3 regions of the Streptomyces sp. SP18BB07 genome follow, and region 2 is predicted to be linked to each of the others. Evidence: riboswitches for the same ligand, from Rfam matches in the RefSeq annotation. Region 2 holds a riboswitch; each other region holds the start of a gene.
What was found. A riboswitch is a leader RNA that binds a small molecule or an ion and turns the genes downstream of it on or off. The one in region 2 is predicted to bind cobalamin.

Region 1 (10,191 bases), on a different contig from region 2:
GCCCCGGTCCGCGGCCCGGCGCAGCGCGTCCAGCAACTCGGCCGGGTAGATCCGGTGCACATAGCTGTCGCCCGCCGGTACGACCACCAGGTCGGCCTCTTCGAGCCGGTCCAGGCCGTGCTGCGTGGAGACGGTGAAGCCCGCGTGCGTCCGCAGGGTCGGGCCCTCCGCCGACGCGACCGCGAAGTCGTACACCGGCAGGCCCTCGTCGCTGCGGTCGAGGCCGAAGACCTCGCAGACGACGCCCAGTTCGAAGGGATGCACGCCGTCCATGAGGACGGCGGCCACGTTCTTCAGCATGCTGCCAGTGTGCCTTGGAAGTGGCAGTAATTCGAGGGGATGCGGCAGTCCTGCCACTGTTTGTCAGGAGTGTTCGGCGCGACAGTGGTGTCCATGGATACGACACAGCTGCAAGGACTCATCGGAACACTGGCCGTCCTCGGACTCCTCGCCCTGGTGGTGCTGCCCGCGGTCGTCGGCGCCGTGCACGACCGGCGCGTCGACCGGCAGCTCGAACGGGCGGCGGAGGAGCGGCGGGCGTCGCACCGCGTCGCCCGCCCCGCCTGATCGCGTGAAGAGCACGGATCCCTGCCCGTTCGAGCAGGGTCGCCGAGCTAGAAGTCCTCGTCCAGGTCGACGGTGCCCTCCACCGCGACCTGGTACGCGGACGGACGTCGCTCGAAGAAGTTGGTCAGCTCCTGCACGCCCTGCAACTCCATGAAGGAGAAGGGGTTCTCCGAGCCGTACACCGGGGCGAAGCCGAGGCGCGTGAGCCGCTGGTCGGCCACGCACTCCAGGTACTGCCGCATCGACTCGGTGTTCATGCCCGGCAGACCGTCACCGCACAGGTCGCGCCCGAACTGCAGCTCGGCCTCGACGGCCTCCCTCAGCATGTCCGTGACCTGCTGTTGCAGCGCGTCGTCGAAGAGCTCCGGCTCCTCCTTGCGGACGGTGTCCACCACCTCGAAGGCGAAGGACATGTGCATCGTCTCGTCGCGGAACACCCAGTTGGTGCCGGTCGCCAGGCCGTGCAGCAGACCCCGGCTGCGGAACCAGTAGACGTACGCGAAGGCGCCGTAGAAGAAGAGGCCCTCGATGCACGCCGCGAAGCAGATCAGGTTGAGCAGGAACCGGCGGCGGTCCGCCTGGGACTCCAGCCGGTCCAGCTTCTCGACCGAGTCCATCCACCGGAAGCAGAACTCCGCCTTCTCCCGGATGGAGGGGATGTTTTCCACGGCCGCGAAGGCCGCCGTTCGGTCCTCCGGGTCGGGGAGGTAGGTGTCCAGGAGCGTCAGATAGAACTGGACGTGCACGGCCTCCTCGAAGAGCTGGCGGCTCAGATAGAGGCGTGCCTCCGGGGAGTTGATGTGCTTGTAGAGGGTCAGCACGAGGTTGTTCGCCACGATCGAGTCGCCCGTCGCGAAGAACGCGACCAGACGGCCGATCAGGTGCTGCTCGGCCGGGGAGAGCTTCGCGAGGTCGGCGACGTCCGAGTGGAGGTCGACCTCCTCGACGGTCCAGGTGTTCTTGATCGCGTCCCGATAGCGCTCGTAGAAGTCCGGGTAGCGCATCGGGCGGAGCGTCAGCTCGAAGCCGGGGTCGAGGAGATTCTGGTTGCTGGGCATCACTGGCAGGCCTCGCAGGACTCGGGGTTCTCAAGGGAGCAGGCGACGGCATCCGGGTCGGCCGACTGCTGGACGGGGATGGTGTTCTCGGGCCGGGCCGGGGTCTGCGCCCGGCCCTGGCCCTGTGCCGCGCGGGCGATGCGGGTCGCCGGGCGGGAGCGCAGGTAGTACGTGGTCTTCAGGCCCGACTTCCAGGCGTACGCGTACATCGAGGAGAGCTTGCCGATGGTCGGCGTCTCCAGGAACAGGTTGAGCGACTGCGACTGGTCCAGATACGGCGTGCGGGCGGCGGCCATGTCGATCAGACCGCGCTGCGGGATCTCCCAGGCCGTGCGGTACAGCGCCCGGACGTCGGCCGGGATCCACGCGAAGTCCTGCACCGAGCCGTTCGACTCGCGCAGCGCCTCACGGGTGCGGGCGTCCCAGACGCCCAGCTCCTTCAGGTCCTTCACCAGATACGAGTTGACCTGGAGGAACTCACCGGACAGTGTCTCGCGCTTGAACAGGTTCGACACCTGCGGCTCGATGCACTCGTACACACCGGCGATCGAGGCGATGGTGGCCGTCGGCGCGATGGCCAGGAGCAGGGAGTTGCGCAGGCCCGTCGTCGCGACGCGCTCGCGCAGGGCCGCCCAGCGCTCCGGCCAGGTGGTCTCGACGCCGTAGTGGTCGGGGTGCAGCACACCGCGTGCCGTACGGGTCTTCTCCCAGGCGGGCAGCGGGCCGACCCGCTCGGCGAGGTCGGCGGAGGCCTCGTACGCGGCGAGCATGATCCGCTCGGCGATCCGGGTGGAGAGCGCCTTCGCCTCGGGGGAGTCGAAGGGCAGCCGCAGTTGGAAGAAGACGTCCTGGAGACCCATCGCGCCGAGCCCGACCGGACGCCACTTGGCGTTGGAGCGGCCCGCCTGCTCGGTCGGGTAGAAGTTGATGTCGACCACGCGGTCGAGGAAGGTGACGGCGGTGCGGACGGTCGCGTCCAGCCGCGCCCAGTCCATGTCGCCCGTCGCCCGGTCGACGAACGCGCCCAGGTTCACCGAGCCCAGGTTGCAGACCGCCGTCTCCCCGTCGTTCGTGACCTCCAGGATCTCCGTGCAGAGGTTGGAGGAGTGGACGACATGGCCCGGCTCGGCCGTCTGGTTCGCCGTGCGGTTGGCCGCGTCCTTGAAGGTCATCCAGCCGTTGCCGGTCTGTGCGAGGGTGCGCATCATCCGGCCGTACAGGTCACGGGCCGCGATCGTCTTCTTCGCCAGGCCGTCCGCCTCCGCCCTGCGGTACGCGGCCTCGAACTCCGCACCCCACAGGTCGACCAGCTCGGGCACGTCGGACGGGGAGAACAGCGACCACTGCTCGTCGGCGGCGACCCGGCGCATGAACTCGTCCGGGATCCAGTGCGCCAGGTTCAGGTTGTGCGTACGCCGGGCGTCCTCGCCGGTGTTGTCGCGCAGTTCCAGGAACTCCTCGATGTCGGAGTGCCAGGTCTCCAGGTAGACCGCGGCCGCGCCCTTGCGTCGGCCGCCCTGGTTCACGGCGGCGACCGAGGCGTCCAGCGTCTTCAGGAACGGCACGATGCCGTTGGAGTGCCCGTTGGTGCCCCGGATCAGCGAACCGCGCGAGCGGATGCGGGAGTACGACAGACCGATGCCACCGGCGTGCTTCGAGAGGCGGGCCACCTGGTGGTAGCGGTCGTAGATGGAGTCCAGCTCGTCCAGCGGGGAGTCGAGGAGGTAGCAGGACGACATCTGGGGGTGTCGCGTACCGGAGTTGAAGAGCGTGGGGGAGGAGGGGAGGTAGTCCAGGCGGCTCATCAGCCCGTAGAGCGCGGCCACTTCGTCGAGGGCGCGCAGGCCCGCCTCCGCGTCGGCACCCGTGTCCTCGGCGAGGCCGGCGGCGACCCGCAGCATGAAGTGCTGGGGCGTCTCGACGACCTTGCGGGTGAGGGGGTGCCGGAGCAGATAGCGGCTGTGCAGGGTGCGCAGACCGAAGTAGCCGAAGCGGTCGTCCCCGGCCGGGTCGATCAGGGCGTCGAGACGCTCGGCGTGGGCGCGGACGAACGCGGCCGTACGGTCGGCGACGAGACCCTCCCGGTGGCCCACGGCGATGGACTCGGTGAACGTCGTGACACCCTGCGAGGCCGCCTCGGCACGGATGCCGACGGCCAGCAGCCGGGCGGCCAGTCTCGAATAGGCGGGGTCCTCGGCGATGAGGCCCGCGGCGGCCTCCGTGGCCAGCTCACGCAGCTCCGCGACCATCTCGGCGGAGGACGCGCGCACCGACCGGCCGCGCAGCGCGGCGGTGGCGACCCGGCCGGGGTCGGCGTCGGGGAGGTCGGCGGTCAGCTCGGTCAGGATCCGCAGCAACGCGGTACCGGGACCGTCGGTCTCCGTCACCGGGTCGACTGACACCGGGTCGGCTGACACCGGCTCGGCTGCGGTCAGGTCGGCTGACACCGGATCGGCTGGCGCGATGGTCACGTGGGGCTCTCCCTCGCTCGGCTGGGGCCTTGCGGAGGGCAGGCGGCAGCACACGAGCGCACGGGAGCGTCGCGTCCACCGGCCCATTCCACGAGGCCCGGACGTCACGGCACCCGGACCGGACGGCCGGGCGCACTGTCGGCAGGTGTTCGGACTGAACAGGCGTGCACACATGGCGATGTATGCACGCAAATACACCGTTGCGGGACAGTTCCGGATTCACACCGGATTCCCCTGCGGCGACAGCGAGCATGAGCATACATCTAGTGCCGGGGCGCGGTGTCACCCCCACATGTTGTGTCGCATTCGGCTTCGCAGGGTGTCAGAGCGTCAACTCATAGGTGATCAGAGTGATGTCGGGCTGGTCGGGGAGGGGGTTCCAGTCGCGCTCAGGTGTGCGAGTGAAGCCCAGGCGTCCGTAGATGCGATGGGCCGCGTGCATGCTCCGCTGGGTCGACAGCACGACACGCACACAGCCCTCGACGGTGCGGGCACGCTCCAGGCAGGCCCGCACGAGTGCCTCGCCGACACCCCGCCCCCGGGCTTCGGGGGAGACGGCGAGCATCCGTATCTCGGCCTCTCCCGCGCGGGCGATGTCGGCCATGGGCCCGCCTGCGGGGACGAAGGTCACCCCGCCCAGCACCTGCCCGTCCGCGGCCGCCACGAGCACCTCGGCCTCGGCCGCCCGCTTCGCCACGTTCCGCAGCTCGTCGAGGTACCGGTCGCTCTCTCCGAAGTCCAGCAGTCCGTCGCCGAGGTAGGCCTGGGCGGTGATCTCGCCGAGCGCGGCGTACTCGTCGGGAGCCGCCGGCCTGATCGTGATGTCCATGCGTCGCAGTGTGCACGAGGGGCGGCTGCGCGGGTCGGCGGTTTTCCACAGGGGCCGCCGTCCGTCGGACTATCGGATTTGTCAGGCCGTCGCAGGCCACCTGGGCAGGGTCGTCACGAAGTCCTCGCTGAAGTCGCGGGTGCCCGGCCCGAGCGCGACGCGGCCGGTGGCGCGCAGACGGGCGGTCAGGGCGGGGGACTCGGAGTAGTAGACGCGCCGGGCGGCGGCCGGCACGAACACGGTCTGGCCGCGCGTGAGTTCGCTCGCGCACTCCACGACGACGGCACCCTCGACGGCCTCGACGAACGCCTCGTCGCCGCACACGCCCACGGCCAGCGGATCGTGCAGCGGACAGGTGCCGTCCCCGCCGTGGCGGGTGTAGGCGTCCATGTAGGTCCGCATCAGCCGGGCGGCGAGGGCCGTACCGGGGCCCGCGGCCTCCAGCGCGGCGAGGTCCTCGGGACGGAAGAGCCAGCGGTGCGAGGCGTCCAGGTCGACCATGGTGAACGGGATGCCGGAGGAGAGGACGATCTCGGCGGCGTCCGGGTCGGCCCAGATGTTGAACTCGGCGACCGGGGTGAAGTTGCCCGGGACCTGGGCGGCGCCGCCCATGAACACGAACCTGCGGACGCGGTGGGCGAAGTGCGGGTCCTCCAGCAGGGCGATGGCCACGTTGGTGAGGGGACCGGTGGCGCAGACCGTCAGCTCGCCCTCGTACTCCCTCGACAGGCGGATCAGGGCCTGGGCGGACGACTCCGTCGGGTGGGGGGCCGTCGAGTCGGGGAGGGTCTCGTCGCCGAGGCCCGCGGGGCCGTGGAAGGCGGATGCCTCGCGGTAGGGGAGGCGGGAGAGGGGGCGGCCGGCGCCTCTGTGGACCGGGACGTGGGGGGCGATGCGGAGGGCTCTGGCCAGGGCGCGGGCGTTGGTGTAGGTCGCGTCGGCGGGGAGGTTGCCGCCGACGGAGGTGTATGCCTTGAGGTCCCACAGGCCGGTTCCCAGGAGGTACTGGAGGGCTACGGCGTCGTCGATGCCGGGGTCGCTGTCCAGGACGATCGGGGGGCGGGTCACCGCTTCAGCGTAGCCGGGTGTTTTGCGCCCCCGCCGCCCCTACCCGTCCCTCCCCCACTCTCGGCTTCGCTCGAGCGGGAGGTGCCCCCACCGAGGGGCTGTGCCCCTTCGACCCCCAGGCGTCCGTCCGGTGGGGGCTGGTCGCGCAGTTCCCCGCGCCCCTTAAGGGCCTCCGGCCCTTTCGGGCCGAAAAGCATGGGGCGCAGCCCCTGCTTTTTCAGGGGCGCGGGGAACTGCGCGAGAAGCCCCCACCCACCCGCACCCGACAACGCACCGGACGCGGGTCGGCCGGAGGCGCCCGCCTAGTGGCTCGTTCCCGCCGTCGCCGGAGGCAGTTCGACCTGGACGCCCGGGTCGCCCGCGTCCGCCGTGTAGTCCTGGGGCCTGGTCTCGTCGATGCCGTCGGGAGCCTTCGCGGCCCGCAGGACGAACGTGAGGACCACCGTGACCACGACGTTGAGGACGAAGGCCGTCAGGCCGATGTAGCCGATCTCGCCGATGCCGGGGATCTCGGCGGACGAGCCGCCGAAGTGCTTCTGGGTCGGCGAGGCCACCCCGTACGCGGCGATCGTCCCGTACAGCATGCCGACCGCCCAGCCGCCGATGAGCGCCCAGCGGTGGAACCAGCGGGTGAACAGGCCGCCGACGAGGGCCGGGAAGGTCTGGAGGATCCAGATGCCGCCCAGGAGTTGGAAGTTGATGGCGACCGTCTTGTCCATGGTGAGGACGAAGGCCAGCGCACCCACCTTCACCAGCAGGGACACCAGCTTGGAGACCTTGGTCTCCTGCGCGGGCGTGGCGTCCGGCTTGATGAAGTCCTTGTAGATGTTGCGGGTGAAGAGGTTCGCCGCCGCGATGGACATGATCGCCGCGGGCACCAGGGCGCCGATGCCGATGGCGGCGAAGGCCACGCCCGCGAACCAGTCCGGGAACATCGTCTCGAACAGTTGCGGGATCGCCAGCTGGCCGTTCTGCACCTGGATCCCGGCCGCGATCGCCATGAACCCCAGCAGGGCCAGCAGGCCCAGCATCAGGGAGTACAGCGGCAGGATCGTGGTGTTGCGGCGGATGACCTCGCGGCTCTTGGACGACAACGTCGCCGTGATCGAGTGCGGGTACATGAAGAGCGCCAGCGCCGAGCCGAGGGCGAGGGTCGCGTACGTCCACTGGGTGGCGTCGCCCGGGACGAGCGCGCCGCGCGGCTTGTCCGTCGCCGGGTTGGTCTGGCTGTAGGCCTCGCCCGCCTTGGCGAAGATGTCGTCGAAGCCGCCGAGCTTGATCGGGATGTAGATGATCGCCACCGCGATGACGATGTAGATCAGGGTGTCCTTGACGAACGCGATCAGCGCGGGGGCCCGGAGGCCGGAGGAGTAGGTGTAGGCCGCCAGGACACCGAACGCGATCAGCAGCGGCAGGTCCTTGATGAACCAGTTGGTGTCCTCGCCGCCGCCGACGCCCATCACGTCCAGGACGGCCTGGATACCGACGAGTTGGAGGGCGATGTACGGCATCGTCGCGAGGATGCCGGTCAGCGCGACCGCCAGCGACAGGCCCTTCGAGCCGAAGCGGCCGCGTACGAAGTCCGAGGTCGTCACATAGCCGTGCTTGTGGGAGACCGACCACAGACGGGGCAGGAACGTGAAGATCAGCGGGTAGATCAGGATCGTGTAGGGCACCGCGAAGAAACCGGCCGCGCCCGCCGCGTAGATCGCCGCCGGCACGGCGACGAAGGTGTACGCCGTGTAGAGGTCACCGCCGAGCAGGAACCAGGTGATCCAGGTGCCGAACGACCGGCCGCCGAGGCCCCATTCGTCGAGGCTGTGCTCGTTCTCGGCCCTGCGCCAGCGCGCGGCCAGGAAGCCCATGACCGTGACGGCCAGGAAGAAGAAGATGAAGACGGCGAGTGCCACGCCGTTCACGCCGTCCTTCACTTCGCGACACCCCCGCCCTGCGTCTCGGACTTGCGGGCGCGCTGGTCACGCTGCCACAGGACGTACGCGGTGCCGGTCAGCGCCGTGGAGATGAGCACCCAGGCCATCTGGTACCAGTAGAAGAAGGGGATGCCGATGAACGCAGGGTCCGTCTTGGCGTACGAGCCGACCCAGAGCATCGCCACGAACGGGGCGAGCAGACACACGGCGATGACCACCCTGACAGGTGTCACCACCGGTGCCCCCGGTGGTCTCACTTCGGGTGCTTCTGACATGTCCGACTCCGTCCCCTCGCTGGTCACCTGCTGAGCGCGCAGGAAATCTAAGGGACGCGTTCCGTCGTACGGAACCCCCAGTCCGGATATCGGATGCGGAGGTTGTGTGGAGTGGCGGGTGTTCGACGCAGGAGAGCTCCAGGTAGTGGCTCAGTCCTGTGGCCGCTTGAGCCGGGCCACGAACTTGTAGCGGTCGCCCCGGTACACGGACCGCACCCACTCCACCGGCTGACCGTCCTTGTCCAGCGAGTGCCGGGAGAGCATCAGCATCGGCAGACCCACGTCCGTGCCCAGCAGACCGGCCTCGCGCGGGGTGGCCAGCGAGGTCTCGATGGTCTCCTCGGCCTCGGCGAGCCGGACGTCGTACACCTCGGCGAGCGCCGTGTAGAGGGAGGTGTACTTCACCAGCGACCTGCGCAGGGCCGGGAAGCGCTTGGCGCTCAGATGGGTCGTCTCGATCGCCATCGGCTCGCCGTTCGCCATGCGGAGGCGCTCGATGCGCAGCACCCGGCCGCCGGCGGTGATGTCGAGCTGGCCCGCGAGCGTGTCGTCGGCCGTGATGTAGCCGATGTCCAGCAGCTGGGACGTGGGTTCCAGCCCCTGGGCGCGCATGTCCTCGGTGTACGAGGTGAGTTGCAGCGCCTGGGAGACCTTAGGCTTGGCCACGAACGTGCCCTTGCCCTGGATCCGCTCCAGCCGCCCCTCGACGACCAGCTCCTGCAGCGCCTGGCGCACGGTGGTCCGCGAGGTGTCGAACTCGGCGGCGAGGGTGCGCTCGGGCGGTACCGGGGTGCCGGGCGGAAGCGTCTCGGTCATGTCGAGCAGGTGCTTCTTCAGGCGGTAGTACTTGGGCACGCGTGCGGTACGGACGGTCGCCCCGTTCTCGTTCTCCGCACTGCTGACGTCGGTGCTCATGCTCCGCCTTCCCGGCTCCTCGTGGCGTGATCCCTCTGTATACCCGCACAGGCCCCGCTGGTCTAGTCCACGGAGGGGTCTCCGGTGGTCCACCTGGGAAAGGCGCAGTGGTCTACCCGAAGAGTGTGGCTCAGTCGCGCGGTTTTCGCTGGCTTATTACATAAAGGTTCCTGCATATGTAGGTCGCATAACGGCTGGTGGGAGGGGGTTCGAGCACCCTTGACACGGCGAATGGTCTGAGCCAAGCTCCGGCGTACTGGTCTACACCATTGGTCCAGGTCCTGGCCCCATGGGCGGTACGTCTGTCACCGCGGGGAGCAGGGGGGTTTGTGGCATCCCTGAGCAATGGCATCCCTGAGGAGGGTGGCGTGAAGAGGAAGCTGACGACCGCGATCTGTGTCGCGGGCATGATGGTCTCCATCGCGGCGTGCGGGGGCGGCGAGGACAAGAGCTCGGACACGGGGGCGGACACCAAGGAGCTGACGGTCTGGCTCACGGTCGACGCGCAGAACAACTGGCCGGAACTGGTCAAGGCCGCCGACACGGCGATCGAGAAGAAGCACCCCGGCATCAAGATCACGCACGAGTACTACGGCTGGCCCGACAAGAACGCCAAGCTCGACGCCGTCCTCGCCACCGACAAGGCCCCCGACGTGGTCGAGATGGGCAACACGGAGATGCTCGCCTACATGGTCAAGGGCGCCTTCGCCCCCCTCGACCAGGCGAAGTTCGACAACGCGGACGCCTGGCTGGACGGCCTCAAGGCCTCCGTCACCTACGAGGGAAAGACCTACGGCGTCCCGTACTACGCCGGTGGCCGCGTCGCCAACTGGCGCAAGGACGTCTTCGCCGCCGCGGGCGTCAAGACCCCGCCGAAGACGTACGACGAGCTCACCGCCGCCCTCGACAAGGTCCAGAAGAAGCGGGGCGACAAGTTCAGCGCCTGGTACCAACCCACCCGCGACTGGTACGCGGCCATGTCCTTCGTCTACGACGCCGGCGGCTCCATAGCCGTCGAGTCCGGTGGCAAGTGGAAGGCCAGCCTCTCCTCCCCGGAGTCCATCAAGGGCCTCAACG
Region 2 (10,191 bases):
CCACCCCACAGCGGGGGCACCCCGCCTCGCGGCGCGACCGCTCCACCCCGTGGCCGACGCCCGGTCACGCCTGCGGCCGCTTCCGGGCGCCCCGCACCAGCCCGAACCCGACCACGGCCGTGACCACGACCAGCCCGAGCCCGATCACCCACCACACGCCCGCCGCGAGACCGTCGCCGGTCCCGTCGGCCTCGTCCCCGGCGGCCGTGTCGTCGACCGGCACCGAGGAGTAGTCGTCCACCTCCCCGGCCGGACCGGTCTCCTGCAACTGGGCCACCAGATCGGCACCACCGAAGTCACGCGGGTCGCCACCGGAGGCGTGCGCCGCGAAGACGAGCTGGGCGTACGCGGCGGGCCCGGCCTTGGCCGCCCACACGCCGTGGTTCTTCGCCAGCCAGGCGAGCGGCTTCTCGGTCGCGTCCACGTCCCCGGCGGCGGCGAGCGCGACGACCGCGTCGGCGGTGTTGCCGTGGTCGGGCTGGTCCTCCGCACCCGCGAGGGAGGACATCAGATAGCCGTCGGCGGTGAGGGCACCGGCGAGATGGACGGCCCCGTTGTGCGCGAGGTCCTCCGGAGAGTCACCCGAGGCGCAGGAGTCGAACGAGGCCCCGCCCTTCCCCTCGCCGCTACCCGCCCCGACCACGAACCCCTTGCCCAGGCTGCCGAGCACGGCGGCGGCCGTGGCGTCGGCGTTCGCGGCGAGACCGCCCTTCTTGTCGGGCTGATAGGCGAAGGCCCCGCCGTCCTTCGCGTCCCCGTCCTTCCTGCCCCCGTCGCCGCAGGGCAGGGCGAGGGAACGGAGGGCCTCGTAGGGGGAGTTGCCGTCCTTCTGCTGCTTCCCGGGGGCGTCGCCCACAGCGGTCAGCGCGCCGATCACGACGGACGTCGAGTTCGCGTCGCTGGGGCCGCCCGCGGTGTAGCCCCAGCCGCCGTCCTCGTTCTGGTTGTCCTTCAGCCACCGCACCGCCCGACCGGCCTCGGCGTCCCGCCCGCCGACCGCTGCGAGCGCCTGGATCGCGGCCGCCGTGCTGTTGGTGTCGACGGCCGTCGCGCTGTCGCACTTGGCGGTCGCGTCGGCGCGGTACGCCGGGAACGCCCCGCTCGCGCACTGCTGCCCGACCAGCCACTCCACGGCCCCGGCGCCGGGCTTCTCACCCACCGCGTCCAGGGCGAGCAGGGTGAGCGACTGCCGCCAGACACCGTCGTACGTGGGGTCGTTGGAGCCGTACAGACCGGTGGGTATCGCCTGGGAGGGCGAGGCGGAGGGCGAGGCGGAGGGAGCGGTGGACGCCTCGGAGGCCGTACCGTCGGCGAAGGCGGCCGGCGCGAGCCCGAGTCCGGTGCCGAGTCCGGCTGTGACGGTCAGTACGGCGACGACCGCGGCGCTGCGGCGGACATTCATATCGGCGGCTGCCTCTCCCTGACGGGGAGCCGGGCGGCACGGCGGAGCGCCGGGCGGCTCGGCTCCGTATTCCTCGACGGTGCCGTGCACCGGCGGGCCGCCGGTGACGCGAGCCGGTCATGATTCCGTCCAGGGCAGTCCGACTTGCCGCCCTCTGCCGAGGTCGGCTCACGGTTGCGGGTCAGCGCCGGATTTGCACCGGCTTCCCCCTGTACGGGTGTGATGACGACGCGGTCACTCTACCTGCCGGTAGCCGGGATCCTGAGGGCCGCCTGTGGGCCGCGATAGGTTCGGGCCATGCGTACGGGGAGACTGCTGGGCGCGGGCCGCACGGCCGACGTGTACGAACTCCACGCCGACGAGGGGGAGTCCGGGCCGGACGATCACGGCGGCCTCGGCGCGCTGACCGAGGCCGGTGACCCGGTAGGCGTCGCCGACAGTGACGGAGCCGACAGGCATACCGGAGGTGTCGGACAGGGTGACGCCTGGGTGCTACGCCGCTACCGAGAGGGGTGGGGCGACGCCGCCACCGAGGCCGAGGTCATGGAGTACGTACGCAGCCACGGCTACCCTGTCCCGCGCGTTCATTCGGCGACCCGTACGGAGATGGTGCTGCAACGCCTGCCGGGCCCGACCCTGCTGGAGGCCTGCGCCGCCGGCCAGGTCACCCCGCCGCAGGTCGGCGCCACCCTGGCCCAACTCCTGCGCACCCTCCACGCCGTCCCGCCCCGCCGCCCCGGTGCCCGGGTTCTCCACCTGGACCTCCACCCGGAGAACGTCCTCCTCACCCCGCACGGCCCGCAGGTCATCGACTGGAGCAACGCCGAGGAGGGGCCGCCCGGCCTCGACTGGGCCGTCTCCGCGATGATCCTCGCCCAGGTCGCCGTCGACCCGACGGACGCCCGCGCCCCCATGGCCCACGCCACCCTCAGCTCCCTCCTGGCCCACCGCCCCGACAACACCCTGACCCACCACGACCTGACCGAAGCGAGCCATCGCCGGGCATCCAACCCGACCATGTCCCCCCACGAGATCGAACTCCTGGCCAGGGCAGAAGAGTTGATCCGTGACGCCCCTGAGAAGGCCGCAGGCCTTTAGGGGCGCGGGGAACTGCGCGAGAAGCCCCACCGAACCCGCGGCCGACAACCGCCCCGTACCCCCACCCCCCTCACACCGCCACATACCGCACCGGATCGCTCCCCGGCACCACCTCGGCCCTGCCCAGCTTCACCAGGCGTCGCACGTGCGCCTCCGCCTCCGAGACCGCGATGTTGCGAGAGGTGAAGGGGATCTGGGGCCAGGGACGGTTCCACTCCATGCGTTCGGCGAGCTGCCAGGGGGTGAGCGGGGAGGCGAGGAGGGTGAGTAGATCGGTGAAGCGTGACTCGTGGTGGGCCAGCAACTCCCGTACGCGCGCGGCCGTATCGGTGAACGCGTACTGATGGGCGGGAAGGATCTCGGCGGCGCCGAGACGGCCGACACGCTCGAGTGAGTCGAGGTAGTCGCCCAGGGGGTCGGTGACCGTGTCGTCGTCCGGGTCCTCGTAGAGGCCGATGTGCGGGCTGATCTCGGGGAGGAGATGGTCGCCGGAGAACAGCCGTCCATGACCCGGGAGTTGGCCCGGGTGCGCCTCCTCCAGATGGAGGCAGACATGCCCCGGCGTGTGGCCCGGCGTCCAGATCGCGCGGACGCGGCGGCCGGGGAGGTCGAGGAGTTCACCGGGCACGATCTCGCGGTCGGGGAGCGCGGGGGAGAACCCGTGCAGGGCGGCGCGCGGGCGGCGCGGGGGCCGTAGCGGCGCGAGGTGTTCCTCGGGTGCTCCCGCCGCCGTGAGCTTGTCCGTCATGTAGGAGTACCAGCGGTCCGGCCCGGTCCCGCGCGTGCGCCGCACGATCGCCGTGTCCGCCGCGTGCATCGCGATCCATGCCCCGGACGCCTCGCGCACGGCCCCCGACAGGCCGTGGTGGTCGGGATGGTGGTGGGTGATCACGACCCCGTGGATCTCCGCGACCGACGTGCCGCACGCGCTCAGGCCCGCGGCGAGCGTGTCCCAGGACGCCGGGTCGTCCCAGCCGGTGTCGACGAGGACAGGCCCGCGGTCGGCGTCGACGACGTACACGAGGGTGTGGCCGAGCGGGTTGTCCGGGATGGGGACCTCGATGGACCGTACGCCTCCGCCGTGATCGGTCACCTGTGTCATGAAGTCACTATAACTAGAACGAGTTCCACCAGGGATGGGTGCGGGAAGACGCAGGAGTCTCCGCCGGGTGGCGCACGACATGGACTCCTTCCCCTGGAACTGGTATCAGTTCCCTATTCGAAACTGACGGTATGTCAGAGAAGTGGCTCCGGGAGGCAACGGCCATGACCGAACTCGTGGAACACGGACAGCTGTTCATCGGCGGGGAGTTGACCGACCCCCTGGGCGCGGACGTCATCGAGGTGGTCTCGCCGCACTCGGAGGAGGTCATCGGCCGCGTCCCGCACGCGTCGCGCGCGGACGTCGACCGGGCCGTGGCCGCCGCACGCCATGCCTTCGACCACGGCCCCTGGCCCCGCACGACCCTCGACGAACGGATCGAGGTCGTCACCCGGATCAAGGACGCCTTCGCCGTACGCCACGAGGAGTTCGCCCGGATCATCAGCGCCGAGAACGGCACCCCGTTCACCTCCAGCGTGATGGTGCAGGCCCTCGCGTCGATGATGGCCTGGGACGCGGCGATCACCACCGCCCGCGACTTCACCTACGAGGAGCGCCGCGACGGCGTGCTCGGCCGGATCCTCGTCCGGCGCGAGCCGGTCGGGGTGGTCGCGGCGGTCGTCCCCTGGAACGTGCCGCAGTTCACCGCCGCCGCCAAACTCGCCCCCGCCCTCCTCGCCGGCTGCCCGGCGATCCTGAAGGTGTCGCCCGAAACCCCCCTGGACGCCTATCTGTTGGCGGAGATAGCCGCCGAGGCCGGCCTGCCCGAGGGCGTCCTCTCGATCCTTCCCGCCGACCGTGAGGTCAGCGAGTACCTGGTCGGGCACCCGGGCGTCGACAAGGTCTCCTTCACCGGCTCGGTCGCCGCAGGCAAGCGCGTCATGGAGGTCGCCGCCCGCAACCTCACCCGCGTCACCCTGGAGTTGGGCGGCAAGTCGGCGGCCGTGATCCTCCCCGACGCCGACGCGCAGACCGCCGTGAACGGCATCGCCCCCTTCGCCTGGATGATCAACGGCCAGGCGTGCGTGGCCCAGACTCGCATCCTCGTCCCGCGCACCCGCTACGACGAGTTCGCCGAGGCCTTCGCGGCCTACGCCTCCGCGCTGAAGGTCGGCGACCCCCTGGACCCGGCCACCGAACTCGGCCCGCTGGTCGCCGCCCGCCAGCAGCGCCGCAGCCTCGACTACATCCGCATCGGCCAGGAGGAGGGCGCCAAGATCCTCACCGGCGGCGGCCGTCCGGCACACCTGGAGCGCGGCTGGTACGTCGAGCCGACCCTCTTCGGCGACGTCGACAACTCCATGCGCATCGCCCGCGAGGAGATCTTCGGCCCGGTCATCTGCCTCCTGCCCTACGGCGACGAGGCCGAGGCCGTCCGTATCGCCAACGACTCCGACTACGGCCTCAGCGGCAGCGTCTGGACCGCCGACGACGAGCGCGGCATCGACGTCGCCCGCCGGGTCCGTACCGGCACCTACTCGGTCAACACCTTCAGCCTCGACATGCTCGGCCCCTTCGGTGGCTACAAGAACTCCGGGCTGGGGCGCGAGTTCGGCCCCGAGGGCTATGGCGAGTACCTGGAGCACAAGATGATCCACCTGCCCGCCGGCTACGAGCCGCCCGCCGGTGTCACCGCGGGCAAGGGGGTCGGGTGATGGGCGACCGCTGGCACGTGGAGGTCGACCGCGCCCTCTGCATCGGCTCCGCCCAGTGCGTCCACCTCGCCCCGGACGCCTTCCGCCTCGACTCCGCGATGCAGTCCCACCCCGTCGAACCGGACACCGACGCCCACGAACGCGTCCTGAAGGCGGCGGAGGGCTGCCCGGTGGAGGCGATCACCATCACCCTCCTCGACAGTGGAGAGCCGGTGTTCCCACCGGAGGAGTAGGGACGTCGGTCCTGCGCCCCGGCCGCGCGGCGTCAGAAATCTTGGCCTGAAGGGTAAAAAATCCCTTTAGGGGGTTGTGTTCTCATATGGGCGTTCTATCGTAGAAATCAGCCTACGAGACGAGTGAGGGAGCCGACCGGAGTAGCCGACATGGGCGCGAGGTAGCAGATCCGCCGATGCCGACGTCGACGGTCGGGCTGAGAGGCCGGAAGGCTGCAGGACAGGGCCGGAAGGCGACCTTCAGCACCTGATCCGGGTAATACCGGCGCAGGGAACCCGTCTCGTAGGTCTTTTCGTGCGCCCGTTTCCAGGAGCGCCCGCTTCCTGCGTCTTCCTGCGTCCCCCTGCGGCCTCCTACGCCTCCTACGTCCGAGCCCGCCGTTCCGGGGCCGTCAGGTCGATCAGGCGGCACACCGTCTCGATGTCGATCTTCACCTGGGCGATGGAGGCGCGACCGGAGAGCCAGGTGATGAGGGCCGAGTGCCAGGTGTGCTCGATGACGCGGACGGCGGAGAGCTGCTCGGCGGTCGGGTCGTCCAGCCCCATCGCGTCGAGGATGATCGCGGTGGTCTGGTGGGAGACCTGGTCGACCTCGGGGCTGACGCTGCGGTCGGCGAAGGTGAGCGCGCGCACCATGGCGTCCGCGAGGTGGGGCTCGCGCTGCAGGGCCCGGAACGCGCGCATCAGGGTCTCGGCGACGCGCTCGGCGGCCGTCTCGCCGCTCGGGGGCTTCTTGCGGAGCGTGCCGTGCATGTGCTCCAGCTGGTCCTGCATGGTGGCGACCAGCAGATGGATCTTGGAGGGGAAGTAGCGGTAGAGGGTTCCGAGGGCGACCTGGGAGGACTCCGCGACCTCACGCATCTGCACGGCGTCGAAACCGCCCCGGCTGGCCAACTGGGCGCTCGCGTGCAGGATGCGGCGCCGACGGGCCTCCTGGCGCTCCGTGAGGGGCGGCGAGTCGGTTCGCGCGGTGCCGGCGCCCTGCTTGGCCTCCACCTTGACCTCCACCTTGGCCTCCAGCTTGGTCTCCACCTTGGCTTCCGCAGGCATGGGTCTCGTTCCCGTGGCAGTCGTGACGGTCGGTGAGGATATGCGATCAAAGAGCATGCCAGGGTGTGTGCCGTGGCGTGAATCACCTGATCCATCTCTCACAGCGGTTCTACCAGCCGGTAGATTCGGAGCCTCGTGAACGATCAACTCTGAAACTTGTTCTAGATTACCGTCTCGTCGTAATCTCACGGGAAATCGCAGTGAGAAGGGGGCCAGGAGTGACCGCTGAGGCCAGTCGGGCGGGGTCCCGACGTGACCTTGCCGCCGACGGCGGGCGACCGCTCGATATCGCGCTCCTCACCTATAAAGGGAACCCGTTCTGCGGGGGCCAGGGCGTCTACGTACGGCACCTCTCGCGCGAGCTGGCCCGTCTCGGCCACCGGGTCGAGGTGATCGGCTCCCAGCCCTATCCCGTGCTCGACGAGGACGCCGTCCCGGTTGACGGGCCGGGCGGGATCTCCCTCACGGAGCTGCCCAGCCTCGACCTCTACCGCCAGCCCGACCCCTTCCGCACCCCGAAGCGGGACGAGTACCGCGACTGGATCGACGCCCTCGAAGTGGCGACGATGTGGACCGGTGGTTTCCCCGAGCCGCTGACGTTCTCGCTCCGCGCCCGCCGCCATCTGCGCGCCCGGCGCGGCGAGTTCGATGTCGTCCACGACAACCAGACCCTGGGGTACGGGCTGTTGGGGGACGTGGGCGCGCCGCTCGTCACCACCATCCATCACCCCATCACCGTGGACCGGCAGTTGGAGCTGGACGCGGCCGAGGGCTGGCAGCGCCGGATGTCCGTACGCCGCTGGTACGCCTTCACCCGCATGCAGAAGCGGGTCGCGCGCCGCCTGCCGTCCGTGCTCACCGTCTCCGGCACCTCCCGCCAGGAGATCGTCGACCACCTCGGCGTGCGCGACGACCGGATGCACGTCGTGCACATCGGCGCCGACACCGACCTCTTCTCGCCGAATCCGGCGGTGCCGCAGGTGCCCGGCCGGATCGTCACCACCTCCAGCGCGGACGTGCCGCTCAAGGGACTCGTCTTCCTCGTGGAGGCGCTCGCCAAGGTGCGCGCCGAGCACACCACCGCCCATCTCGTCGTCGTCGGCAAGCGGCCCACCGAGGGCCCGGTCGCCCAGACGATCGAGCGGTACGGCCTCGAAGGCGCCGTCGAGTTCGTCAAGGGCATCTCCGACGCCGAACTCGTCGACCTGGTCCGCTCGGCCGAGGTCGCCTGTGTGCCCTCGCTGTACGAGGGGTTCTCGCTGCCCGCCGCCGAGGCCATGGCCACCGGCACGCCGCTGGTCGCCACCACCGGCGGAGCCATACCGGAGGTCGCCGGACCCGACGGCGAGACCTGCCTCGCGGTGCCCCCGGGCGATCCGGGCGCCCTGGCCGCCGCGCTCGGCCGGCTGCTCGGCGACCCCGGCCTCCGGCAGCGGCTCGGCCGTGCGGGGCGCGAGCGCGTACTGCGCCGGTTCACCTGGGCCAAGGCGGCCGAGGGCACGGTCGCCCACTACCGCGAGGCGATCGCCCGCACGACCGCCGAAGCCGACCGAGCCGCCGAGGCGGACCGAGCCCCCGAAGCCGACCAGGCCGACCGAGCCGTCGATGAAGTAGTCGAAGCAAACCGCGAAAGCGCCGACCGCGAAAGCAGGGCCACGTGCTGACCGTCGATTTCTCCAGGTTCCCGCTCGCCCCGGGGGACCGGGTCCTGGATCTCGGCTGTGGAGCGGGCCGGCACGCCTTCGAGTGCTACCGGCGCGGCGCCCAGGTCGTGGCCCTCGACCAGAACGCCGAGGAGATCCGCGAGGTCGCCAAGTGGTTCGCGGCGATGAAGGAGGCCGGCGAGGCCCCCGAGGGCGCCACCGCCACCGCGATGGAGGGCGACGCCCTCGCGCTGCCCTTCCCCGACGAGTCCTTCGACGTCGTCATCATCTCCGAGGTGATGGAGCACATCCCCGACGACAAGGGCGTCCTCGCCGAGATGGTCCGGGTGCTCAAGCCCGGCGGCCGGATAGCCGTCACCGTGCCGCGCTACGGCCCCGAGAAGGTCTGCTGGGCGCTCTCGGACGCATACCACGAGGTCGAGGGCGGCCACATCCGCATCTACAAGGCGGACGAACTGCTGGCCAAGATCCGCGAGGCGGGCCTCGAGCCGTACGGCACCCACCACGCCCACGCCCTGCACTCGCCCTACTGGTGGCTGAAGTGCGCGTTCGGCGTCGACAACGACAAGGCGCTGCCCGTGCGGGCGTACCACAAGCTGCTGGTCTGGGACATCATGAAGAAGCCCCTGGCCACGCGGGTCGCCGAGGAGGCGCTGAACCCGCTGATCGGCAAGAGCTTCGTGGCGTACGCGACCAAGCCGCACCTTCCCCGGATCGCCGGGGAAGCCGGGACCGAGGCCGGGGCGGACGCCAAGTGACGACCCCCCGGACAGAACACCTGGTCCTGCCCGGGGTCCTCACCGCCGAGGAGGCCGCCGCCACCGTGCACGGCATCCTCGCGGTGCAGCGCGCGGACGGTGCCATCCCGTGGTTCCGCGGACACCACCTCGACCCGTGGGACCACACCGAGGCGGCCATGGCCCTGGACGCGGCCGGTGAGCACGACGCCGCCGAGCGCGCCTACGAGTGGCTGCGCCGACACCAGAACGAGGACGGTTCCTGGTACGCCGCGTACGCCGACGGGGACGCCGACGACGTCACCGACCGGGGCCGCGAGACCAACTTCGTCGCCTACATCGCCGTCGGCGTCTGGCACCACTACCTGGCCACCGGCGACGACACCTTCCTCGACCGCATGTGGCCCGCCGTCTACGCGGCGATCGAATGCGTCCTGCGGCTCCAGCAGCCCGGCGGCCAGATCGGCTGGAAGCGCGAGGACGACGGCACACCGGTGAACGACGCCCTGCTGACGGGCAGTTCGTCCATCCACCACGCGCTGCGCTGCGCCCTCGCCATCGCCGAGCAGCGGGAGGAGCCGCAGCCCGACTGGGAGTTGGCGGTGGGCGCGCTCCGGCACGCGATACGGCGGCACCCCGAGCGGTTCCTCGACAAGGACCGCTACTCGATGGACTGGTACTACCCGGTGCTCGGCGGCGCGCTCACCGGCGCCGAGGCCAAGTCCCGGGTGGAGGAGGGCTGGGACCGTTTCGTCGTCCCTGGCTTCGGTGTCCGCTGCGTCGTCCCCAACCCGTGGGTGACCGGCGGCGAGTCGGCCGAACTCGCCCTGGCGCTCTGGGTGATGGGCGAGTCCGACCGGGCGCTGGAGATACTCCAGTCCATCCAGCACCTCCGTGACCCCGACTCCGGCCTGTACTGGACGGGTTACGTCTTCGAGGACCGGGCCGTCTGGCCCGAGGAACTGACCTCCTGGACGGCGGGTTCGCTCCTGCTGGCCGTGGCCGCGCTGGGCGGCGACGAGGCCACGTGCGCGGTCTTCGGCGGGGAGCGCCTGCCGCTCGGGCTGGACGCGGAGTGCTGTTGAGCGCCGTTGAGCCGGGGGGTCCGTTGTCGGCTGCCGGGCCGGTGGGGCTTCTCGCGCAGTTCCCCGCGCCCCTAAAAGAGCAGGCCCTGCGGGCCTGAAAAGCACGGGGCGCAGCCCCTGCTTTTCAGGGGCGCGGGGAACTGCGCGACCAGCCTCCACCGGAGC
Region 3 (10,191 bases), on a different contig from region 2:
GGTGAAGCGCACGGAGACCCGGGCCTCGGGCACCAGGACGCGCAGGGTGCCGTCGTATCCGCGTCCGGCGAGCCCGGTCTGCAGCCGTGCCGCCCGGTCGAAGGCCCGGACGAACGCGGTGGCGCCGAGCCCGGCGAGGGAACGCCAGCTGGCCGCCCGGGTGGTGTGCCCCAGCCGGGCCGCCTGCGCCTCCCGGATCCGGCGCACGGAGTCCAGGAGCAGAAAGCTCATCCGGTAGGTGACCAGGGCCACGTCCACGACCGGCGCGGGCACCCCGGCCCGCACCAGCCGGGGCAGCAGGTCCGACATGGGGGTGGTGAAGGCGAACAGGAGGACGCCGAGGGAGGCGGCCGAGGTGCGCAGCAACAACTCCCCGGCGCGGACCGGTCCGCCGTCGGCGGGGGTGAGGAACCCGTCCGGACCGCCCACCTGGACGAGCAGCGGCAGCGCGCCGGTCACACAGAAGCCCAACGGCACCCGGTAGGCCCGCCACAGCCGACGGCCGGGCACGCCCGCGGGGCCCAGCAGCACCACGAGCGCGGTCAGCAGGACCAGGGCCGCGCCGGGCCAGGGCGGCAGGGAGATCGCGAGCACGGTGAGGCCGAGCCCGAGCACGGCCTTGTCCACGGGATGGCGGCGGCGCCAGCGACTGCTGTGCGCCGCCACGTCGATCGGCAGCACCTGGGTCAGCCCCGCCCGGCGGGGGGCTCCCCGGAGCGACCCGCCGAGCTGTCGTCGCCGGACGCCGTCGCCGTGGAGGCCGCGACCGCGTCCACCGGCGTCGCCGCGACCGCCGTGTCCACCGGCCGCGCCGGAGCCGTGTCGGCGGCCCCTGACGCGTCCAGCAGGGCTCGGGCCCGGGCCTCGCCCTGGCGCCGGCCCCGGTGGATGCCGAAGTAGTAGGCGAGGACCCCCGCGCCGAGGGCGGCCTGGAGGGCGAAGAGCGCCGACTCGATCTCACCGGACGGCGGTTCGTAGAGGGGGGAGAACCACGGCTCGTAGTCCGGCTCGATCTCCGTGATCGCCGTCTCCGCCTCGGCGTCGGCGCCCGTGAAGGGCTCCTCCTTGTGGTCGCCGAGGCCGAGGGCCAGCGGCAGGACGGCGAGCGCGGCGACGGCGAGCAGCAGCAGCGCGTTGATCTTCGTGTTCCGGTTCATCGGGCCACCGCCTCGGTCTCGTTCTCCGTCTCGGCCCCTACGCGGTTCCGCCGGTCGGTCAGGAGCACACCGAGCCGGGTCAGTTCGCCCTTGCTCGACTGCACCAGCAGACGCATCACCAGCACCGTGAGCAGACCCTCGCTGACCGCGAGCGGGATCTGGGTGACGGCGAAGATGGAGCCGAACTTGCCGAGCGCGCCCAGGAAACCACTGCTCGGGTCGGGGAACGCGAGCGCCAACTGCACGCTGGTGACGCAGTAGGTGACCAGGTCGGCGAAGAACGCGCCGAAGAACACCGTCACCATCAGCGGCACGTCGAAGCGTCGCAGCAGCCGGTAGACGCCGTACCCCGCCCAGGGACCGGCGATCGCCATCGAGAAGACGTTGGCGCCGAGCGTGGTCAGACCGCCGTGTGCGAGCAGCAGGGCCTGGAAGAGCAGGGTGATGGTGCCGAGAACCGCCATGATCGGCGGCCGGAACAGGATGGCACCGAGGCCGGTGCCGGTGGGGTGGGAGCAACTCCCGGTGACGGACGGGAGCTTCAGCGCGGACAGGACGAACGTGAAGGCCCCGGAGGCGCCGAGGAGCAGCGTGCTCTCGGGATGCTCCCTGACCTCACGGGTGAGTGCCCGGACTCCGTGGACGACGAACGGCGCGGACGCGACGCCCCAGGCGATCGCGTGCGCCGGAGGAAGGAAACCCTCGGCTATGTGCATGGCTCAGCAGACCCTCTCCAGCACCTCGTGGATGGTTGACGCGCCTTGGCCGGTCTCCTGGCTTACGGGTGACACCGCCCGTGCTCCGCCTTCCCGGGTCCGAAGACCCAGTGGCTGTCCGTGAGGACCGGAGCCGGACTTCCCGATCACAGTGGCGAGGGCCGCACCGGCATGACACCGGATTTCCCGTTCACCAAGGCGTGGTGACAGTAATGCCCGCATAAGGACGCTGACAAGCGGAGGCGAGGGGCGCGCGGGCGCCGTGCGACAGCTCACACCCCAGCGCACACTCCGGCGTACGCCCCACGTCACGCCGAGAGCCCCGACCTGACCGAAAGCAGACGGGAGCTTTACTGCGACATAGTTGCAGCTGCCATAACGGCGCACAACGCTGAGGGGGCCCGACCGCACGGACGAAGAGAAGGCCCACGCCCCATGACTCCTGGTACCGACACCGCCCCCTCGGCCACCGCCGGGACGGGCGGTTTCTCATGGCGGCGGATCCGCGCCTCGATGTCGCGCAAGGAGTGGGCGAGCCTGGGCGGGATGGCCGGATTCATCCTGGCGCTGCACCTCGTCGGCTGGTTCACCCTGGTGGTGATCGTCGCCCCCGAGCACTACAGCGTCGGGAGCAAGACCTTCGGAATCGGTATGGGGGTCACCGCCTACACCCTGGGCATGCGGCACGCCTTCGACGCCGACCACATCGCCGCCATCGACAACACCACCCGCAAACTGAGGGGGGAGGGGCAACGCCCGCTGTCGGTCGGTTTCTGGTTCTCCCTCGGCCACTCGTCGATCGTGCTCGTCCTCACGTTCCTCCTCACCCTCGGCGTCAAGGCGCTCGCCGGACCGGTCCGCGACGACGGCTCCGCGCTCCACGACGTGTCCGGCTGGATCGGCACCACCGTCTCCGGGACGTTCCTGTACGTGATCGGCGTCGTCAACCTGGTGATCATGGTGGGGATCTGGAAGGTGTTCCGCGAGATGCGCTCGGGCACCTTCGACGAGGCCGCGCTGGAGGAGCGGCTGAACAGCCGGGGCCTGATGAACCGGCTCCTCGGACGGTTGATGCGGTCCCTCACCAAGCCCTGGCAGATGTACCCCGTCGGCATGCTCTTCGGCCTCGGCTTCGACACGGCGACGGAGGTCGCGCTCCTGGTGCTCGCCGGCTCGGGCGCCGCCTCCGGGCTGCCCTGGTACGCGATCCTGTGCCTGCCCGTCCTGTTCGCCGCCGGGATGTCCCTCCTCGACACCGCGGACGGCACGTTCATGAACTTCGCCTACGGCTGGGCGTTCTCCCGGCCGGTCCGCAAGGTCTACTACAACCTCGTGATCACGGGTCTGTCCGTGGCCGTCGCCCTCGTCATCGGCACGGTCGAACTCCTCGGCCTGGTCGCCGAGAAGGCCCGTCTGCACGGCGCCTTCTGGGACGGCGTCTCCGGCCTCGACCTCAACACCGTCGGCTATGTCGTCGTCGGCCTCTTCTTCGCGACCTGGGCGGTCGCCCTGCTGGTCTGGCGATTCGCGCGGATCGAGGAGAAATGGACGGCACCCTAGGCGTGCAGCCCGTCCGCGAGGTGGCCGTGGCTGTGCCGCCAGCCGGTCGGGACGCGCCGGGCTCCCGCCAGATGGGGGTGACCGAAGGGGAGGTCGGCGTGCACATGGGCCGCGTGCGTGTCGGCCGTCGACCGCGCCGGCCACAGTCGTACGGCCAGCAGCGCCGCGCCGAGGGTGAGCGCACCCAGGGCGAGCACCGCCCAGTTCAGCCCGGCCGCCGCCCCCAGCCACCCGGCCAGCGGATACGTCAGCAGCCAGCAGCCGTGCGAGAGGGAGAACTGCGCGGCGAACGCGGCCGTCCGCGCACCGGGCTCCACCGAGCGGCGGACGAGCCGCCCGGCCGGAGTGAGCACCGCCGAGCACGCGGCCCCGAACGCGGCCCAGAGCACCAGCAGCCCGGGCAGCCGCCAACTTCCGCCCTGCGCGCCCGTGACGGCCCCGAGCCCGGCGAAGACGACGGCCAGCGACAGCGCGCCCGGCAGCATCACGGTCCGGTCCGGCACCTTGTCCAGCACCCGGGGCAGCACCAGCGCCACGGTCATCGATCCCGCCCCGTAGGCCCCGAGCGCCAGCGCCACGGCACCCGCCGACAGGCCCAGCACATCGCGGACGTAGACGACGGAGTTCACCGTCACCATCGCCCCGGCCGCCGCGACCGCGAGGTTCAGCGCGAGCAGAGCCCGCAGTTCGGGCACGCTCAGGAAGAGGCGCGTGCCGGCGGTGGCCCTGGCGTACGCGCCGCCCGTGCGCGGGGTGGTGACGGGCGCCCGCTCGGGCAGGACGGTCGAGACGACAAGCGCGGCCGAGGCGAGGAAACCGATGACCGTGCCGCCGAACAGGCCGTCATAGGTCGTCACGGACAACAGCGCGGCCGCGAGGACGGGGGAGAAGAGGCTCTCCAGGTCGTACGCGAGCCGGGACATCGACAGGGCCCGCGTGTAGTCGCGTTCCTCGGGCAGCACGTCGGGGATCACGGCCTGGAACGTGGGCGTGAACACGGCCGACGCGGACTGCAGCAGGAACACCAGGACGTAGACCTGCCACACCTCGCCGACGAACGGCAGCGACACGGCGATCCCCGCGCGCACCACGTCCGCCGTCACCATGAGGGCGCGGCGCGGCAGCCGGTCGGCGACCGCGCCGACGACCGGGGCGATCACCACGTACGCCACCATCTTGATCGCGAGCGCCGTGCCGAGGACGGACCCGGCGTCGGCGCCCGCGAGGTCGTACGCCAGCAGCCCGAGCGCGACGGTCGCGAGCCCGGTGCCCACCAGGGCGACCACTTGGGCGGCGAAGAGCCGCCGGTAGGCGCGATGACGCAGAACGTCGAGCATGTGCGGGGGCTCCCCTCGGCGTGGCGTCACGGTCCGCACCACCGAGTGTAGCCATCATGTGCGCACCTGCGCACATGATGGCCGGAAAGGTGTCCTCCCCGGGCGGAGCGCCTACGCTGGGGCGCATGCCTGAACGCCATGCCGTGTCATCTGCGTCCGGTGCGCATCTGCGCGCCCCCGACAGCGCGCGGCTCATCGAGGCGACCGGGGTGTTCGCGATGCTCTCCGACGTGACGCGGCTGCATCTGCTGTGGCTGCTCGCGCAGGGCGAGTCGGACGTCGGTTCACTGGCCGACCGCTGTGAGGCGTCCCGCACGGCCGTCAGCCAGCACCTGGCGAAGCTGCGGCTCGCCGGACTCGTGGACACTCGCCGCGAAGGGCGTCACATCCACTACAGCCTCGCCGACGGGCATCTCAAGCGCCTGGTCGTGGAGGCGCTCAGCCACGCCGACCACCGGGTCAGCGGCCAGGCACCGCACGACTGAGGGACGTCCCATGACCGCCGAGGATCCGCCGTCCCGCCTCCGGCACCGGGGCGGCCCGCCCGGGAGGGTGAGCGCGTGAGGCCGGACCGCCCCGCTGTCGGTCGGGTGAGCGCCGTGGTGGCCGTGCTGACCGCCGGGCTCGTGCTGTTCCCCCGTGCGATCCCCAACTCCGTGGGCCGGCTGGGCAGTCTGCTGGAGGCGTTCCTGCCCTGGCTCGGCCTGGTGGCCGTGGTCCTGCTCGCCGTGGGCCTGCTGCACCGCTCGGCCGTCGCGCTGCTGGCCCTCCTGCTGCCGGTGGCGGCCTGGACGTACACCTTCGGCGGGCTGCTGCTGCCCGGGGCGCGGCCCGGTCCGGGCGAACTGGTCGTGGTGCAGCACAACGTCAGCGACGAGAACGCCGACCCGGCGGGGACCGCCCGCGCCCTCGCCGACGCCGGTCCCGACCTCATCGCGCTGGAGGAACTGGTGCCCACGGCACTGCCGGTCTACGAGAGGACATTCGCCCCCGAGTACCCGCACCACGCGGTCCGGGGCACCGTCGGACTCTGGTCGCGGCACCCGCTCACCGGGACGCGCCCGCTGGACATCAAGCCCGAGGGGATCCAGGAGGACTGGAGACGGGGGCTCAGGACCTCGGTACGCACCCCGCACGGCGACATCGCGGTGTACGTCGCCCACCTGCCGTCCGTCCGCGTCGGGGCGGGCGGACTCGCGTCGCGGTGGCGTGACGAGAGCGCCGGCCTGCTGGGCCGGGCCGTCGCAGCCGAGCCGCGGGACCCGGTGATCCTGCTGGGCGACCTCAACGGCACGGTCGACGACCGCGGCCTCGCGCCGCTCACCACACGGATGAACGTGGCGGAGCGCGGGTTCGCCTTCAGCTACCCCGCCGCCTTCCCGCTCACCCGGATCGACCAGGTCATGGCCCGCTCGGCGACCGTCGTCGACATCCGCGCCCTGCCCGCCACCGGCAGCGACCACCTGCCGGTCGCCGCCCGGATCACCCTGGGCTGACCACCGGACCGATGGACTCCAGCGTCGGCACGACCTCCTCGATCGAGCCGTCCGCCGCGAACACCAGGCGGTCCAGGGTGGATTCACGGCGGACACCGTCACCGCGCGGGGTGCCGGGGCCCGGGATCGCGAACCGGTGGTAGCAGATGAACCAGTCGTCGGTCCCGGGGACGTTCACCACCGTGTGGTGGCCGGTGGCGAGGATCCCGTACTCCGGGCGCTTGCGCAGGATCACCCCCTTCTCGGTCCACGGGCCGAGCGGCGTGGGACCGGTGGCGTAGGCGACGCGGTAGTCCTCGCTGCGGGTGTCGTCCTCCGACCACATGAAGTAGTAGACGCCCCGCCGCTTGACGACGAAGGCGCCCTCGCGGAAGTTCGCCGGGGTGAACCGCCGCACCCGCGCCGGGTCGAACGACACCATGTCCGCGTCGAGCGGGACGCCGTACGCCTCGGTGTTGCCCCAGTAGAGATACGTGGTGCCGTCGTCGTCCCGGAAGACGGCCGGGTCGATCATCTGGCCCGCGTAGTCGTCGCGCGCGATGAGCGGCCGGCCCAGGGCGTCCCGGAAGGGGCCGGTCGGGCTGTCGGCGACGGCAACACCGATCTGCTGGTCGGCGCAGAAGTAGAAGTAGTACGACCCGTCGCGTTCCCCGGCGGCCGGCGCCCAGGCGTGGCAGTCCGCCCAGCTCACGTCCGACTCCAGGTCGAGGACGACGCCGTGGTTCTCCCAGGTGACCAGGTCGTCGGAGGAGAACACCTCGAACCGGCTGCCGCCCCAGCCCTCGAAGCCGTCCGTGGTCGGATAGACGTAGTAACGGCCGTGGAACTCCTGGATGTTGGGGTCGGCGTACAGGCCCGGCAGCAACGGGCTGCGCATCGCCACCGCCTCCACCGTCCAGGTGCGGGCGGTCCCGTCGGCCGCTGTGACGGTGTAGCTCCGCGGGGTGCGGAAATCGCGCGGGGTGCCCGAAGCGGGCTCGATCCGGGAGTCCGCCGACAGATCGAACTCCGGGGCGAGGGAGCCGAGTTCGGTGTCCGGGTGCACAGGCAGGACGACCCGCGACGCGGCGTCGTCGACGAGCGCGTACGCCTTCAGGCCCTCCGGTAGGCGTGCGTCGACGACGGACGCCGGCGGCGCGAACCCGGCGAGGAGCCGCTCGTACTCGGCCCGCGTCACCGGCAGCACCGAGCCGTGCCGCGCGCCGGGCGGCAGCGCGAACTCCGCACACGGCGTCCACTCCCCGGAGTCCAGGTCGGTGGTCTCGAAGGGCACATAGCCGCGCCCGCTGAACTCGTCGACGAACAGGTACCACCGGCGGTCGTCCGCGTTCGACCGGAAGACGATCGGCCCCTCGCCCTGCTCGACGACCCCGAGACCGATCCGGTCGGCCACGAACTCGTACGCGGTGTCGCGCAGTTCCTTCGACTTCTCCACCGTGATGAATTTGCCGCCGGGTGCGGCGGGGGAGTTGCCGCGCTCGTCCTTGGTGAAGCGGTAGTAGGTGCCGTCGTGCCGGACGACGGTCGAGTCGATGACCGAGTGGCCGGGGTCGTTCCACACGCGGGGCTCGCTGAAGACGCGGAAGTCGCGGGTGGTCGCGTAGAGCATCCTGTGGTGGGTGTCGGCGGTGTGGTCCGGGTCGTCCTCCGCGTACAGTTTCGACGCCCAGAAGACGACGAACGCGCCGAGCTCCGGGTCGTAACAGGCCTCCGGCGCCCAGACGTTGCCGGCCGTGCCGGGGGCGACGCGCACCAGTCGGCGGTCGGTCCAGCGCACCAGATCGGTGCTCTCCCAGACCATGAGCGAGGTGGATCCGGTGCGCTGCACCCGCTCCCAGTCGCCGTCCGGCTCACCGTGCATCCTGAGGTCGGTGGCGATCAGATAGAACCGGTCGCCCTCGGGGGCGCGCACGAGGAACGGATCGCGCAGTCCGCCCGTCCCGAGGTCCGAGGTGAGCACCGGCGCGCCGCCGTTCAGCTCACGCCAGCGCAGCGGGTCGTCGCCCCGGCTGAGCGCGAAACGGATCCGCTCACCGTCCGGGCTGCCCTCGCCGGTGAAGTAGACGAAGACGTATCCGGCGTATTCCTGCAAGCCGACCTCCAGCGCTGCGACCTTTTGGCACTTCCTGTGGGAAAGCCCGTCGAAGAGTGTTGCTATCTGTGTCGAGCGGCGTCAATCGGCACAGGGGCCCGGGGCGGCAGCGAAAGTTTCGGCGAGGGTGGCCGCGCGTGCGGTCAGCCCTCCAGCCTGCGCAGTCGTTCCGCGTCGCAGGTGCGCGGGCAGGTGGAGCAGGCCTCGTTGGGGCGGATCGTGTAGTAGAGGCAGCAGCCCAGACGGGTGCGGGTCGGGTGCTCGCGGCCGTTGCTCGTGCGGAGGGACCGGAAGTCGGCGCCGCCGGGGAAGGGCGCGTGGGCGGTGGGCAGGACCGCGGAAGCGGCCCGGACGCCGGCGGCCTCGTCGCCACGCATCCGTCCGAGGTACCAGAGGCCGGAGACCAGATCGTCGGAGACCAGTCCCCACAGCGCGCGCGAGCCCCGGCGGACGTACGGTCCGAGCGCCTCCAGCACCGGACCCATGTGGTCCGCCACAGCGGTCCGCAACTCGGCGCGCAGCGCCTCCTGGTGGGCGACGGTCCGGGCGCCGGGCAGCAGCGCGGCCGGGTCGCCCGGGAGGCAGACGAGCTCGGTGCCGGGGGTGACCTCGAACGTGCCCGACGTGAGGTCGACCCGTATGTCGCCGGGGGCGATCCGGGGCACGCGACGCTCCAGGTACCAGACGCCGCTCATCAGCAGCCCCACCGACCACGCGTAGTCGTGCAGGGCGCGGGAGGCGGCGACATGTCGGGGCGCGGTGTGGTCGTGACGTTCCCGGATGCGGGCTGCCTCCGCCTCCACGAAGGCCTCGACGTCCTCCTGGCCGCCGGTCAGGCCGACGGTACGGGCGGGCGATCGGCCGGGCCCGCCGATCCGTACGGACAGTGCCTCGCACATCGCGTCGAGACGGCGGTAGGCCGCGGAGAGGAGCACCGGGACGGTCGTGGCGGTGTCGGCCTGGGCGGTCTCCAGGTGGGCCACGGTCATGGGTAACTCCAGAGCGTGAAGGGGTTTTGGCGAGATGGGGAGGTAAGCCTTACCTTAGCTGCAAGATCGCGTGTCGATGACCATGTGGGTGTGAAGTAGTCGTGCACGCCGTTGACCAGTGAAGTCACTTGCGAGTTGATCAAGGGCGTTGTGGATCACAGCGAGTCCCACAGCTTTTGAAAGTTAAAAAATGCCTCACCTGAGCTCACGTGTCGTGACTGCGTCCGAACGCGCCGCGCCGACCGGCGCGCCCCCGCGTGCCCCCGCGTGCCCTGGTGGTGACGGGACTTCAGCCGCCGTGCACGGTCATCGGCCTCGCGGTCGGTGCCGCCCTCGGCGTCGAGGGCGCCGTGCCCAGGGCGTCGCCCGCGATCCGCTCGCCTCGCCGACCACCCTGGGCATCAACCCACCCCCCACCCGCTAGCGGAAGCCGTGCACCACCCCATGCGCCTGTACCTGCTCGCCCTCAACCCCACCGACTCCGTCACCGAGGGCTTCCTTCCCGCCGCCGTCCGGCTGGGCCTCGACGTCACCCTCCTCACCGACCAGCCCGACGCGCACCGCGCGGCCTACCCGGAGCACCCCGGGATCGAGGTCCTCGGCTGCGACGTACGGGACCACCGCGCCGTCATCACCCGGATCTCCACCCACCACAGGCCCGACGCGATCTTCACCAACAGCGACCACCTCCAGACCCAGGCCGCCCTGGCCGCCCACTACTTCGACCTCCCCGGCAAGGACTGGCGGGCCGCGCTGCGCGCCAAGGACAAGGGCGAGATGCGCCGCCACCTCGCCGCGTCCGGCGTCGACACCGTATGGTCCGCCGAGATCACCGCCCCCGCCG

Region 1: it holds a riboswitch for cobalamin, as region 2 does, so the genes downstream of both, PUR53_RS13235 (ribonucleoside-diphosphate reductase subunit alpha) here and PUR53_RS46435 (prenyltransferase/squalene oxidase repeat-containing protein) in region 2, are expected to answer to the same signal.
Region 3: it holds a riboswitch for cobalamin, as region 2 does, so the genes downstream of both, PUR53_RS18465 (energy-coupling factor ABC transporter permease) here and PUR53_RS46435 (prenyltransferase/squalene oxidase repeat-containing protein) in region 2, are expected to answer to the same signal.

The regions. Positions count from the first base shown of each region.
Region 1 covers NZ_JAQYWT010000274.1:73,316-83,506, forward strand. The annotation lists gene PUR53_RS13220 (GlxA family transcriptional regulator) at 1-300, opposite strand, end outside; gene PUR53_RS13225 (hypothetical protein) at 394-567, shown strand; gene PUR53_RS13230 (ribonucleotide-diphosphate reductase subunit beta) at 615-1,625, opposite strand; gene PUR53_RS13235 (ribonucleoside-diphosphate reductase subunit alpha) at 1,625-4,096, opposite strand; cobalamin riboswitch at 4,220-4,355, opposite strand; gene PUR53_RS13240 (GNAT family N-acetyltransferase) at 4,419-4,925, opposite strand; gene PUR53_RS13245 (nucleoside hydrolase) at 5,007-5,993, opposite strand; gene mctP (monocarboxylate uptake permease MctP) at 6,296-7,924, opposite strand; gene PUR53_RS13255 (DUF3311 domain-containing protein) at 7,921-8,199, opposite strand; gene PUR53_RS13260 (GntR family transcriptional regulator) at 8,350-9,114, opposite strand; gene PUR53_RS13265 (extracellular solute-binding protein) at 9,483-10,191, shown strand, end outside.
Region 2 covers NZ_JAQYWT010000370.1:221,586-231,776, reverse strand. The annotation lists gene PUR53_RS46435 (prenyltransferase/squalene oxidase repeat-containing protein) at 65-1,402, opposite strand; cobalamin riboswitch at 1,477-1,668, opposite strand; gene PUR53_RS46430 (phosphotransferase) at 1,700-2,500, shown strand; gene PUR53_RS46425 (MBL fold metallo-hydrolase) at 2,571-3,602, opposite strand; gene PUR53_RS46420 (aldehyde dehydrogenase) at 3,767-5,257, shown strand; gene PUR53_RS46415 (ferredoxin) at 5,257-5,490, shown strand; gene PUR53_RS46410 (TetR family transcriptional regulator) at 5,854-6,540, opposite strand; gene PUR53_RS46405 (glycosyltransferase family 4 protein) at 6,759-8,204, shown strand; gene PUR53_RS46400 (class I SAM-dependent methyltransferase) at 8,198-8,962, shown strand; gene PUR53_RS46395 (prenyltransferase) at 8,959-10,026, shown strand.
Region 3 covers NZ_JAQYWT010000297.1:10,044-20,234, reverse strand. The annotation lists gene cbiQ (cobalt ECF transporter T component CbiQ) at 1-681, opposite strand, end outside; gene PUR53_RS18470 (energy-coupling factor ABC transporter substrate-binding protein) at 687-1,157, opposite strand; gene PUR53_RS18465 (energy-coupling factor ABC transporter permease) at 1,154-1,873, opposite strand; cobalamin riboswitch at 1,904-2,086, opposite strand; gene PUR53_RS18460 (HoxN/HupN/NixA family nickel/cobalt transporter) at 2,309-3,433, shown strand; gene PUR53_RS18455 (MFS transporter) at 3,430-4,770, opposite strand; gene PUR53_RS18450 (ArsR/SmtB family transcription factor) at 4,896-5,255, shown strand; gene PUR53_RS18445 (endonuclease/exonuclease/phosphatase family protein) at 5,331-6,266, shown strand; gene PUR53_RS18440 (family 43 glycosylhydrolase) at 6,253-8,358, opposite strand; gene PUR53_RS18435 ((2Fe-2S)-binding protein) at 8,502-9,347, opposite strand; gene PUR53_RS18430 (ATP-grasp domain-containing protein) at 9,792-10,191, shown strand, end outside.